Linked DNA regions of Peribacillus sp. FSL E2-0218. The protein of the gene in region 1 interacts with the protein of each later gene in a pairwise test. Links are inferred from orthologs where the notes say so. Each region holds a gene or a part of one and is shown in the gene's direction. Other genes may lie near its edges.

The links.
Region 2: the proteins of MHI53_RS18745 (region 1) and paaC interact in binary tests that used the Escherichia coli proteins (3 or more experiments, as listed by UniProt). The link is inferred for Peribacillus sp. FSL E2-0218 from one-to-one orthologs.

The regions. Positions count from the first base shown.
Region 1 is NZ_CP150304.1:3,897,332-3,904,153, reverse strand. The notes cover bases 2,460-5,353. They hold MHI53_RS18745 (response regulator), read left to right. Parts: upstream 2,460-3,501; coding sequence 3,502-4,206; downstream 4,207-5,353. Other genes in these bases: MHI53_RS18740 (citrate:proton symporter), read left to right, coding at 4,382-5,353; MHI53_RS18750 (sensor histidine kinase), read left to right, coding at 2,460-3,487. In the rest of the region: MHI53_RS18765 (GNAT family N-acetyltransferase), read left to right, coding at 1-435; MHI53_RS18760 (AAC(3) family N-acetyltransferase), read left to right, coding at 498-1,349; MHI53_RS18755 (VOC family protein), read left to right, coding at 1,346-1,804; more of MHI53_RS18750, read left to right, coding at 1,889-2,459; more of MHI53_RS18740, read left to right, coding at 5,354-5,677; MHI53_RS18735 (hypothetical protein), read left to right, coding at 5,738-5,884; MHI53_RS18730 (DUF1256 domain-containing protein), read right to left, coding at 6,255-6,578; MHI53_RS18725 (MerR family transcriptional regulator), read left to right, coding at 6,788-6,822. UniProt on the Escherichia coli protein: Member of the two-component regulatory system DpiA/DpiB, which is essential for expression of citrate-specific fermentation genes and genes involved in plasmid inheritance.
Region 2 is NZ_CP150304.1:1,136,596-1,143,448, forward strand. The notes cover bases 393-3,317. They hold paaC (1,2-phenylacetyl-CoA epoxidase subunit PaaC), read left to right. Parts: upstream 393-1,417; coding sequence 1,418-2,218; downstream 2,219-3,317. Other genes in these bases: paaA (1,2-phenylacetyl-CoA epoxidase subunit PaaA), read left to right, coding at 393-1,050; paaB (1,2-phenylacetyl-CoA epoxidase subunit PaaB), read left to right, coding at 1,069-1,428; paaD (1,2-phenylacetyl-CoA epoxidase subunit PaaD), read left to right, coding at 2,246-2,743; MHI53_RS05420 (EthD family reductase), read left to right, coding at 2,763-3,068; MHI53_RS05425 (enoyl-CoA hydratase-related protein), read left to right, coding at 3,065-3,317. Outside these bases: more of paaA, read left to right, coding at 94-392; more of MHI53_RS05425, read left to right, coding at 3,318-3,841; MHI53_RS05430 (enoyl-CoA hydratase-related protein), read left to right, coding at 3,852-4,625; MHI53_RS05435 (aldehyde dehydrogenase family protein), read left to right, coding at 4,648-6,165; MHI53_RS05440 (3-hydroxyacyl-CoA dehydrogenase), read left to right, coding at 6,281-6,853. UniProt on the Escherichia coli protein: Component of 1,2-phenylacetyl-CoA epoxidase multicomponent enzyme system which catalyzes the reduction of phenylacetyl-CoA (PA-CoA) to form 1,2-epoxyphenylacetyl-CoA. The subunit C may be essential for structural integrity of the alpha subunit.

The DNA.
Region 1 (6,822 bases):
TTTTTCGAGCAAACGATTTCAAGCCGGGGGGATGATTATTATCACTTTGGTACGTTTATGATCCGGCATATGGAATTATTAAAAGAACAAGAGGATGCGATCTCCTCATGTTATTTAATTAAGGAAGACTCAGGAACGATCGTCGGCAGGATTAATCTTGTGGATATCGACACAATTAAAGGTACGGCTCAAGTCGGTTATCGAATCGGTGAAGCGTTTACGAAAAAGGGGGTGGCAAACGAGGCTTTACAGCTTTTGGTTAAGCTGGCACCGGAAATGAAGGTGACTCAGCTACATGCCAAAACGACAAACGTCAATATTGGCTCCCAAAAGGTATTGGCGAAGAATGGCTTTGAACGAATCTCCGTTAGTGAGGAAATCAGTGCGGATACCAGTGAAAAGCTAACACTCTACCATTTTAAAAGGAACCTATAATTCATTTTTAGCCGTTTAATGGACAGCCCACATGGACAAAAAAAGTTTTAGGAGATGCAATAATGAAAGAAATGATAGAATATTCAGAGTACCCAAGAACGAAGCAGTCGATTGCGGCGGATTTACGAAAGCTGGGAGTGAAGCGGGGGATGACGATACTCGTCCATTCCTCCTTATCCTCGATAGGGTGGGTGAATGGGGGGGCGGTTGCGGTTATCCAAGCCTTGATGGAAGTTGTTACGGAAGAAGGAACCATCGTTATGCCTTCTCAATCCGTCGAACTATCCGACCCTGCAAGATGGGGAAATCCCCCTGTTCCACAATCCTGGTGGAAGGTTATTAAAGAAAGCATGCCTGCCTATGACCCTCGATATACCCCTGTTACTAGAGGATTGGGGCAAATCGCAGAATTGTTCAGGTCTTTCCCAGGAGTGGAAAGAAGTGAGCATCCGAACTATTCCTTTACAGCCTGGGGAAGGGATAAAGATAAAATCCTTTATCCGCACCCTTTGGAATTTGGGCTAGGTGAACGATCTCCATTAGGGAAGCTGTATGATCGTGAATCCTATGTTTTGCAATTAGGGGCCCAATTCGACAGTACGACGTGCTTCCACCTTGCTGAATATCGGATAGAATATAAAAAAGTGATAAGCTTGGGCGCTCCCGTGTTAGTGGAAGGGGAACGGGTTTGGAAGGAATATCAAGAACTTGAATTCAGGGAAGAGCTTTTTACGGAGGTTGGCGAATTTTACAAAAGAGAGTATGAAGTGAAAGAGGGATATGTGGGTTCAGCATGTTGCCGCCTTTTTTCCATCAAAGAGTCGGTGGATTATGCGGAGAAATGGTTCAATGAGTTTGATTCCAATCGGAATGCTGTGCGGGAAATCCAAGCGAGAAAGGATGGTATATTATGATAGAAGGTTTATATGAAGCGCATTTACCAGTCGAAGATTTGGAAGTTTCCATTCATTTTTATAAGAAAATAGGTTTGAAGCTTGCTTGGAGGGATGAAGAGACGGCCTTCTTTTGGATAGAGGAGAACAAAAGCTGGGTCGGTCTTTGGGAGGGAAAAGAATACAAAACCCCTTATCATCCCTCATTAAAGCATATCGCCTTTCGGGTAACTTATGAAAATATGAAACAGGCAATGGCTTGGCTCCAATCCTTGCAAATAGAAGTGGTACCTTTTGGAGGAAGGACATCCATCGAACCTTTTGTCCGTCCGCAACAAGGGAATGCTTCTGTCTACTTTCAAGATCCGGATGGCAATAGCTTGGAATTGATGTGTCCGGTTGAAGTCCCTGATGCGTATAAGCAGATGACCGACAAGCTTTCATTGGAAGAATGGGAGGAACTATTGCTCAGGTGATGGGATTCTTACATACAGGAAAAAAAGGATAAATTTAGTATACGAGTATGAGCAATCAATACGGAAAGGCTGAAAGGCATAAAAGTGGACGTTAAACATTTTAAAGTGAACTTATTAACTCAAATGACCTTACTCATCATCTTCGTTGTTTTTATCAGTACCTTGCTTGTGAGCATTCTATTCTCTTCATTGCTGGAAGATATCGTTGAAAACTATGTGGGCAAGCAAGCAATGACCGTGGCCCAATTAGCGGCTCAAAACCCAAAGATCATCCAGGGATTCACGGAGGATCATCCATCGGATGTGATCCAGCCCGAATCGGAAAGGATCCGTCATACTACAGGTGCCGATTATGTAACCATTGCGAACCATAAGGGACTTCGCTACTCCCATCCAAATCCAGAATATATCGGGCAGCCTACGGCAACCAGTAATGATGCAGTATTCAATGAACACAAATCAATCATCTATCAAGGAAATGGAATTTCGGGACCGGCAATTAAGGCGAAGACACCTATCCTGAATGATAAAGGGGAGATCATCGGTGTTTCATCTGTAGGTTTTTTAGTGGAGAATGTGCAAAATCAACTATCCAATTATAAAATGAAAATCTTTCAATTGTCGCTGATCCCAATCCTGGCAGGAATCGTATGGGCCATAGTCATAGCTCGACGCTTAAAAAAACTTATATTAGGTTTAGAACCGGAGGAAATTTCTTTTTTGTATCAAGAAAGGGAAGCGGCACTTGATGCCATCCGGAATGCCACCATTACGATCAATATTGGAAAACAGGTTACTTCCATGAATAAAAGGGCACGTGAATTGTTCCCTGATCATCAGCTTATGGTGGGAAAGCGGATTGTGGATGGTCATTTAGCAAAACTCATCAAAAGTGTATTCAGCACAAAAGAGGGGAAGTTCAATCGCAAGGTACTTTTAGGGCAACAGCTGTATATTGTGGATTTGTCACCGATCTTAAATCATAATAACGTCAGGGGCGTCGTGTTAACAATAAGAACGGTATCCGAAATTGAACAATTAACGGAAGAATTTTCGGAAATCAAGGCCTTTTCAGAAAATATGCGGGCACAAAACCATGAGTTCTTAAACAAATTGAATACCATTTATGGATTGCTTAGCTTAAAACAGTATGATCGGGCATTGAACATCATCTCTTCTGAAGTGAGGGAGAGGCAGGATATCATATCGTTTCTTATGTCATCGGTTAAAGATCCTTTAATTGCAGCCTGTTTACTTGGGAAGAAAAACCGTTCAAAGGAATTGCAGGTTATGCTGGAAATAGATGAGGAAAGCAATTTAAACAGCACATTAAAGCCCGAGGATGCCCATCATTTGGTTTCCATTATTGGTAATGTAATTGATAATGCGATGGAGGCAGCCTGGCAACGGAATAAAAACAAGGGGAAGGTCAAAGTTTCATTTACGGATTTAGGGAATGAAATTATATTTGATATTGAGGATAACGGCCTTGGCATCCCGCAAGGAATGGAAGATATTATTTTTACAAATGGATATACGACGAAGACGGGGGAAAATCATGGAATCGGTTTGGCCATTGTAAAAAATTCCATTGACCTTTTAAGCAGTCAAATTTATATTGACCGCAGTAACTTGGGCGGAGCGAGATTTACGATTGCCTTACCGAAGGATACAAAAGCATGAATGGAGGCGCCTGCATGTCCAAAGGACCGATTACAGTTGTCATTGTGGAAGATGACGAAAATGCAGTGAACATATATAAACATTTCACCAATCAACTAGATCAATTCACTGTCATTGCCACCGCCAGTACAGGCAAGCAGGCATTAAACATATTGGATGTTGCCCAACCGGACTTGATTTTATTGGACATCTTTTTACCGGATATGAATGGAATTGAGCTTCTCCGGGAAATCAGGAGCGAGTACCGGGGGATTGACGTAATCCTGATCACCGCCGCGAATGATACCGAAACAGTCAGCGAGGCGATCAGGGGCGGGGCTTTTGGTTATCTTATAAAACCGATCATTATCGATAAGCTGCTTGCAACGCTCAATCAATACGAGCAGACGAGAAAGCAGCTGGAGAATAATAACTTGGTAAATCAAGAGAAAGTGGATACTCTTTTTCGGACCCCAAGTCATTCACCTACAGCCAATGATGTTCAAATGAATACTCTTCCCAAGGGAATTGACAAGCATACTTTGAAAATGGTCAGAAATAAGATTCAAAACGTCAATGGCCCTTTAAATGCTGATGAACTAGGTCAACTCGTTGGCATCAGTTATTCCACTATGCGTAGGTACTTGGAGTATCTGGTTTCCTGCAATGAAATGGAAGTCGAAGTATTGTATGGAGGTGTGGGACGGCCTGAGAGAAAATATAAGCTAAAAAACCGCTAATGAAGGAACTCGCTTTCCTCCTTAGCGGTTTTTCATTTTCAGGCGTGAAAAAAATGATTAAAACTCCATTTATGAAAAAAACTCTAATTATTTCCTTTATATGTGAAGAATGCGTAATGGATGATAGTCTCTAAAGAAAGCGCTATCACGTTTGACTATCGAAGGGAGTTTGAAGATGTTATCCATTTTAGGATTTTCCATGATTGCCGTATTCATGTATTTAATTATGTCGAAGCGACTATCTGCACTAGTGGCGATAATGCTCGTGCCAATCATATTTGGAGTGATTGGAGGATTTTTGACTGAACTGGGACCGATGATGCAGGATGGTGTTGAAGGGATCGCTTCAACAGCCATCATGATTTTATTCGCCATATTATATTTTGGAATAATGATAGACTCTGGTTTGTTTGATCCCCTTATTTCTAAAATATTGAAAATAGTAAAAGGGGATCCCTTGAAAATAGTATTGGGAACATCCATTCTCTCCATGACCGTCGCCTTGGATGGGGATGGGACCACTACCTACATCATTACTGTTTCGGCACTATTGCCCCTTTATAAACGCCTGGGAATGAACAAATTGATTTTAGCCACCGTAGCCATGTTATCCATGGGTGTAATGAACATGACACCGTGGGGGGGAGCCTCTGCCATGGCCATGGCTTCTTTGAATCTTGACGCATCTGAATTATTCTTGCCAATGATTCCTGTCATGGGCTTTGGCCTCATTTGGGTTCTTATTGCAGCCTTTATATTGGGTAAAATGGAACGAAAGAGATTGGGCGTAATAGAGATCGAGCATAATCACACGAAAGCTAATTCCGAGATAGCTGCAACAACCGTTTCCCGTGATTATCGCCGCCCGAAATTGGTCTGGTTCAATTTCATTTTAACGGTCGTGCTGATGGCATCATTAATCATTGATTTCATGTCTTTGACCATTTTATTCATGGTTGCGTTCGCCATTGCGTTAGTGGTCAATTATCCTGATTTGAAAGATCAGCAGGATCGAATCGCCGTCCACTCGAAAAATGCATTGGCCGTCGTGTCAATTGTCATCGCAGCCGGGATTTTTACCGGTATCATGTCCGGAACGAAAATGATCGATGCAATGGCCATTACGTTGGTCTCGCTGATCCCAGAACCGTTGGGGCCGTTTTTACCGGTCATAGTAGCATATGCCAGTGCCCCATTCACGTTCTTTATGTCGAATAATGCATTCTATTTTGGTGTGCTGCCCATTATCGCACAAGCCGCTGATGCTTATGGGATCAGCGCGGCGGAAATAGGGCGTGCTTCCTTGATCGGTCAGCCGATACACGTACTGAGTCCTTTGGTGGCGGCAGCACATTTGCTGATCGGTTTGGTTGGAACGGACTTCAGGGATATCCAGCGGTTCGCGATAAAGTGGGCATTGGGGACTGTCACTGTCATGACCATAGCTGCGATAATCATCGGAGTCATTTAGTGAAAAGGGAATGTAGTCGTATCTTACGGCCAAAGGTACTGATAATGGGAGGGTTTCTTAATGTGGATCATCACACTCTATAAAAGCAGAGGTATCGTCATGTATGAATTTGAAACGGAACAAGCCGCACGGGAGGTTTATTGTAACATTGAAGGGGATAGGATTCTATCAGAGGTTATTTACTTTAATGATCCAGGTGTAGCATAAAAGATTGGGTAAGAAGCATAATGATCGATGAATGGTCGTTGCAAAAGTGCGGGTCAAACACAAACCAAACAGCAAATTCACACCCCGAAATAAGCTAAGGCTTTATTGGGGTTTTCCCATTTTTTACGACGGTGTTACTAATGATTTTCGCGGTTGCCCCGGCCAAGGTTCATGACTGTATCCAATCTCGCATCATGTAAAGATTGCTGGGGCAGGAGGGGATCTAAACAATTCACGGCGGCTGTTAACTGATGATCACCAAGTTCAGGCAAGGAGATATTTATGGCTTCACCGGGGCGAAAAGGACCTTTTGAATAGTGCCGATTTGATGGTGGCCGCCCAAACATGCATCGATTCCAAAATATAGGAATCAGTAAATGGTATTTTTTTTTTCGTTCAAAGTATTTTTCAAATTAAGGGCGTGGACAGGTTCTGATAGTGTTCCAAAGACATGATAAGGGACTTGTTTTTCCTTTAACATCGTTCCTACTAAAGGTCCGAATGAATCTCCTGTGGAACGATCTGAACCAATACATAAAAAGACCATCTCTTGAGGGTGCGACTGATTGATTCCTGCGATTCGAGAAGACATCTCAGGCACTTCTGCTTCTCCATCCCTTTCCAATATGTATGGGGTGCAATCGTGTATTTCTTCTTTTGGCTTCCTTTTTTTCCTTCCGTTAAAAGGATACATGCCCGCACCCCTTTCCCCATTTACTAAAGAACCGTGACATCTTGATCAAGATTATATATTCCCCCAAAAAGATCCAGGGTAAAGGATAAAGCGATCAGTTATGGACTTTGCTCGCTTTTGTGAGTAGGAAGAAAAAGCTTCCTTTTCCCATTTGACCCTCACGTTGCGTAATACTTTAAAGTAAAAGATACGAAAGGAGGTAAGACACAGTGGCAATGAAAGTGAAAGAACTTGCTGATTTAGT
Region 2 (6,853 bases), 2.8 Mb from region 1 along the record:
CAAAAGACGGAATTGTCTTGCATTTAATATAACATTTACTTATAATAACGTTATATTAACGTTATATACATTACCGGATAAGAGGTGTTTTAGATGAACATTCTTTTAAATGAGATGGCAGAACAAGAAAAGCTGAAACATTTCATTGCCAGGATCGAAGCAGGGGAAAAGATAGAAGCTGATGATTGGATGCCTGAAGATTACCGAGGGACTCTCATCAAGTTAATTTCCATGCATGGCATCAGTGAAATCATGGGGGCGCTTCCAGAGAAGGAATGGGTTCCTAAAGCTCCAACTTTAAATAGGAAACTTGGAATCATGGCAAAGGTACAGGATGAAATGGGGCATGGACAATTATTGCTTCGTGTCGTCGAGGATTTGCTAAAGCCGTTCGGCAAAAAACGGGATGATCTTATGCAGGATTTATTTAATGGAGATTTAAAGTTTCATAATGTCTTCCATATGGAGGCCAAGACTTGGGGAGATGCGGGCTTGATTGGCTGGCTTGTAGACGGGGCGGCGATCATCTCCCAAACGAATATGCTAGGCGCTTCATATGGACCATATTCCCGTGCGTTACACCGGATTTGTGCCGAAGAAGTTTTTCACGCCCAGCATGGCGAGGCGATCATCATGGCTTTGGCCGAAGGGACGGAAGAACAAAGGAGATTGGTTCAGGACTCGATCGATTATTGGTGGGAATCATTGCTGCTTTTCTTTGGCCCTCCAAGCAAGAATGAGGTGGGGTCATCCAAACAGGATGTAACGATTAGGTACAGAATCAGAACGAGTACGAATGAAGAGCTTCGCCAGGCCTTCTTTTCCAAATATGTGAAGCGGATCCTTTCACTCGGCTATACCATCCCGGATGAAACCCTTCGATTTGATAAAGAATCGAAAACCTGGATATACAAGCAACCTGATTGGAGCAAATTGAAGGTGATGGCGAGGAATAAAGGACCACGTTCACAGGATCGCCTGAATCTTCGAAGAATTTCCTATGAAAATAATAAATGGGTACGGGAAGCCTTGGCTCCGAAGGTCATCTAAGGGAGGGGGAAGGAAGGTATGGAACCAAGACAAGCAACTTACTTTGAAGAATTTGAAGTATTTAGCCGTAAAACGAAATCCTCGCCCGTTCAATATCAGTTTAGCCTGCTGGCCCCGAATGAGGATATCGCCATCATGATGGCACAGGAGAATTTCATGAGACGAGAAGCAGTTGATGATATCTGGGTCGTCAAAAGACAGGATATACGGAAAATGACGGCCGATGAGAAGAAAACGCTTCAGCGTATGGACAACAAAGATTACAGGACCACAAAAGGATATGGGTACCTGAAGAAAAAATGGCGGAAGTATGAGCAGGAAATGCTCGATGAAAAAGAAATAATGTCTTGGGCGGGAGGTGTGAAAGATGGAGAATGAATCATTGAAGAACATGGCAATCAAGGAATTGCTGCTTCACTTGGCCGATGATGATTTTATCCATGCATATCGTGGTTCTGAATGGCTGGGGCTCGCTCCCCATATCGAGGAAGATGTGGCATCCTCCTCGATAGCCCAAGATACGATGGGGCATGCCGCGATATTTTATCAATTATTGGAAGAAATCGGGGAGGGAACGGCAGATCGGCTCGCCCACGACCGTCCCGCCAATGAACGGCGCAATGCCATCATTCTCGAAGCTGCCAATGGTCCCGGACATTATATGAAAGACCCTGATTATGATTGGGCCTTTGCAGTGGTACGGAATTATTTTTACACTCAGGCTAAAGCGATCAAGATTCAATCTCTGCAATCAAGCTCTTATGAACCGCTTGCTGAAGTCGCGCAAAAGGTACAGATGGAACTTTACTATCATTTGATGCACTGGAAATTGTGGTTCGTCCAATTGCTTGGTTCGGATCACGAGGAAGCGGTTTCGAAAATGAAAGCAGCGATTGAGAAAACCTTACCGAATTTCGCCGGCGTGTTTTCACTTGGACAATATGGCGAAGAAATGGTGGAGCAAGGCTTGATAGAGGGCGAAGCGACCTTACGGAAGAAATGGATCGAGGCCATCACCCCGGTTTTTGAAAGTGTAGGCTTAGTTACCACATTTGAAATGGGCATGGCCAAAGGTGATGGGCGAAACGGCGTGCACACGGAGGATTTGGAAACGGCGCTCGAAACGTTAAGCGAAGTGTATGCGTCCGATAAAGCTGCTTCATGGTGAACCATTAGAGAAAAGGGGAGGGATATCATGTCGACCGTACTGATAAACTCAGATGAAATATATAAGCTTCTGGAAGACGTTAAAGATCCCGAAATCGATACAGTAAGCATTCTGGATTTGGGAATGGTTGAAGAAGTGACGGTTTCGGGCCCGGACGTATCGGTGAAAATGCTGCCGACCTTTCTGGGATGCCCGGCATTGCCAATCATTCAGAAAAATGTGGAGACGGCTGTAAAACAGCTTCCAACGGTAAGGAATGTAAGCGTTACATTTTTGCGCTGCCCTTCCTGGACGTCCGATCGTATTACGGAAAAAGGGAAAGCAGGATTGAAGGTTTTCGGGATCTCCCCCCCTCCCAGACAAATGAAAAAAGATGGATCATGGCATATAGATTGTCCGTATTGTGAATCAAAATATGTCACGATGGAGAATATATTCGGCCCGACAGCCTGCCGCAGCATCTTATATTGCAAAGCATGTAAAAACCCGTTCGAAGCAATGAAACCGATGATAAAAATGATCTAATAAATGGAGGTTTTCTAACATGATAAAGCTAATTGCCCTATATAAACAACCTGAAAACAAGGAAGAATTCGATGAGCACTATTTCAATGTCCACGGTCCGTTAACAGAAAAAATCCCTGGTCTTCAAAAAATGGAGGTCACTAAAATAATCGGGACTCCAATGGGCAAAGACTCTGAATATCACATTCTATGTGAAATGTATTATGAAAACCATGATGCCCTCCAAAAAGGAATGAGTTCCCCAGAAGGAAAAGCATCGGGGAAAGACTTAATGGGCTTTGCAGGGAAGTTAGTGACGATGATGATTGGCGAAGAAATGAAATGAATGCGCTCCAGTTCATTGAAACGTCGATCGAGGACGGCATTGGATTCATCTTTCTAAACAGGCCGAAGCAATTGAATGCCCTTAATAGGAAGATGATCAGTGAAATCGTTTCGACGATGGAAGCATTCGACATCGATTCCCAAGTGAAGGTGATTTTGCTGTCTGGAAATGGAAAAGCATTTTCTGCCGGGGCAGATATTGACGAGATGGTGAATGACAGCCCAATCACTTTGGAGTTAACGAATCAATTTGCCGATTGGGATCGAATCAATCTAATCAGGAAGCCAATAATCGGGGCTGTGAAAAGCTTTGTATTCGGTGGTGGCTTCGAGCTTGCTTTAGCCTGTGATTTCCTGATTGCTGCCAGCGACACCCAATTTTCCTTTCCGGAAGTCACGTTGGGAGTCATGCCTGGTGCAGGAGGAACGCAGAGGCTGACGAAATTGGTGGGCAAAACGAAGGCGCTTGAATGGATATTGACAGCCGAGAGGATCCATGCAAAGTCAGCCCTGCATTATGGTTTCATCAATAAGATCGTCGCTCCTGAATTGTTAATGGAAGTAGCGGTTGATTTTGCTCAAAAGATTGCGAAGCAACCTCCGTTGGCGGTAAGGCTGATTAAAGAATCCGTCAATAAAGCCGTTGACCATTCCTTATATGAGGGGATGCAGTTTGAACGGAAGAACTTCTATCTTCTTTTTGCATCAGGGGACCAAAAAGAAGGAATGAGTGCGTTTGTTGAAAAAAGAAAGCCTAAATTCACAGGCGGATAAGGAGTGCTCTATGTACGAAACGATCACATATAGGGTTGAAAATGGAGTCGCTTGGCTTACTTTGAACCGTCCTGATAAACTTAATGCCTTTACTTCCCAAATGAATGGGGAAATAAAGAAAGCGATCAAAGCATCTGCGGAATCTGACGTTGTACGTGCCATTATCATCACCGGGGAAGGCAGGGCCTTTTGCTCGGGACAGGATTTATTGGAAGTGGATGAAAGCAAGCATTTAGGTCAAGTGCTCCGTGAGGACTACGGCCCGATGATGCAGCAAATTTCTCGTTGCGAAAAACCTATCATTGCGGCAGTAAACGGTGTGGCGGCAGGGGCCGGCTTCAGCCTGGCACTTGCATGCGATTTTCGGCTAATTTCCGAAAATGCCAGTTTTATAAATGCTTTTGTCAATATCGGTTTGATACCTGATTCAGGCAACCTGTACTACCTCACGCGAATCGTTGGCCATGCGAAGGCCTTGGAACTATCCTTATTGGGAGAAAAGGTCACTGCCTCCGAGGCAAAAGCCATCGGACTCGCAACGAAAGTGATCGGTGTGGATGAATGGAACGAGCAATTGAGGGCCTTTGCAGGGAATATCGCAGCCAAGCCGACGAAAGCAATCGGCTTGATCAAAAGATACTTAGAGGCAACCTATCACCTTTCATTGGATGAATACTTAACCGAAGAAGCGGAAGGCCAGCGAATCGCCGGTTTGACGCAGGACTTTGCTGAAGGCGTGGCAGCGTTCACCGAAAAAAGGAAAGCTCAGTTCATAGGAAAGTAATATAAAAAGGGAGAGGGATTACATGGTTAAAGTTCAAGAGGCGGCATTTGAAAAAGCGGAAACGAAACGTGATTATTACCACCTGATCATTAATGGGGAAAGAGTGGAAAGCTCTAACGGATCGACTTTGGATGCATGCAATCCTGCAACTGGCGAAATCATCGCCAAGGTGGCAAAAGCCACTAAGGAAGATGCGGAAAAGGCGGTTCAAGCTGCACGTGAAGCTTTTGATAAAGGTAAATGGAAGAAAACCCCGATTAATAAACGTTCCCGTGTATTGAATAAAATTGCGGCAATCATGCGTTCCCGCTTCAATGAATTGGTTGAGCTGGAAGTGTTGAACAGCGGAAAATCCATATCGGCAGCGCAGGGCCAAGTCATGCAGGCGATAGAGGATTTCGAATTTTATGCAGGTGCTTTAGTTGCGCACCGCGGATCTGTCAATAACGTACCTGGCCAATTCCATAACTATACCGAGAAAGAGCCAGTGGGAGTTTGCGCCCAAATCATTCCTTGGAATTATCCAATGATGATGGCAGCTTGGAAAATTGCCCCTGCAATTGCAGTTGGCTGCTCGGTGATCGTCAAGCCGGCCTCCTTAACGCCGCTGACTGCCATCGTCTTAGGGGAAATCTGTTTGGAAGCGGGTGTGCCGTCCGGGGTGGTCAATATCATCCCTGGTCCTGGAGCGGACGTAGGGAATTACCTAGTCGAGCATCCTAACGTGAATAAGGTCGCCTTCACTGGTTCTACGCCAATCGGCAGGGACCTCATGGGTAAAGCTTCCCAAACATTAAAGAGGGTAACATTGGAGCTTGGCGGAAAATCTCCTAATATCGTTTTTGAAGATGCCGACCTTGAAGCAGCTATCGATGGCTCCCTATATGGCATTTTCTACAATACCGGACAATCTTGCGAAGCTAGATCGCGTCTATATGTGCATGAAGACATTTATGAAGAATTCGTTGCCAAGTTCGTAGAAAAAACGAAGAAATTGAAATTGGGCAATCCGCTCGATAAAGAAACGCATGTCGGGGCCATCATAGATCAGGGGCAATTGGATGTCATCAATAATTATGTTCAATCGGCCATATCGGATGGTGCGGATATCCTAACCGGCGGAAAGCCTGCGGTCATTGAAGGCTTTGAAGGAGGCTACTGGTTTGAGCCGACGGTCATTGCCAATGTCAATCATGATATGAATGTAGTGAAAGAGGAAATATTCGGTCCCGTGGTCGTCATTATGAAATTCAAAGATGAAAAAGAAGCCATCAGGCTCGCGAATGATACAGAGTTTGGACTAGGTTCAGCGCTTTGGACAAAGGATGGCGGACGTGCGACCCGAGTGGCCAATCAAATCGAAGCGGGAATCGTCATGGTGAACTGCCCATTCTCCGCTTTTCCTGGAACCCCTTTCGGAGGGTATAAACAATCAGGATTCGGACGTGAGCTGTGTATTGAAACACTCGATCTTTATACAGAAACGAAAAGCATCATTTCCTATCATGGAAGCCGTCCCTTGAATCCTTTCGGCATTTAATCGAACATAAATAGATGGCTGGCAAAACGATTGTCGGATAAGTAATTCATGTATGGATGAATGCTGATCTGATTCGTTGTAGCCGGCCCTCTTTAAGTAAAAGGAGGAATGGTTGATGATTAAAAATCTAGTGATCGTCGGGTCCGGGGTCATGGGCAGGGGAATAGCCTACGTAGGGGCAACTGGAGGATTCGATGTAATATTGGTGGATGTGAGTCAAACGGCATTGGAAAGCGCAAAAAATGAAATTGATTCCATTTTTGAGAAGGGTGTCCGTTATCAAAAAATCAGCAAGGAGGAAGCGGCTTCCGCAAAAAATAGATTTTCATATTCTTCCAATTTGAAAGAAGCGGCAGCAGCTGCCGATCTAATCATAGAGGCCGTTCCGGAAAAACCGGAAATTAAGAAAGCCGTTTTTGAAACGCTTGAAGAGTATGCAAACGAAGCCTGTTACTTTGCAACGAATACTTCCACCATGAGCCCGACTGAAATTGGATCTTATGGTAAACGCCCCGAAAAAACGATTGCCATGCATTTTTTTAATCCTGTTCAAAAGATGCCGCTCGTGGAAATTGTGCGCGGACTTGAAACAAGTGATGAAACGGCAGCCGTAATTAAGGAAGTTGCCGGAAAAATGGGGAAAGAAACCGTGGTCATCAATGAATTCCCAGGGTTCGTGACGAGCAGG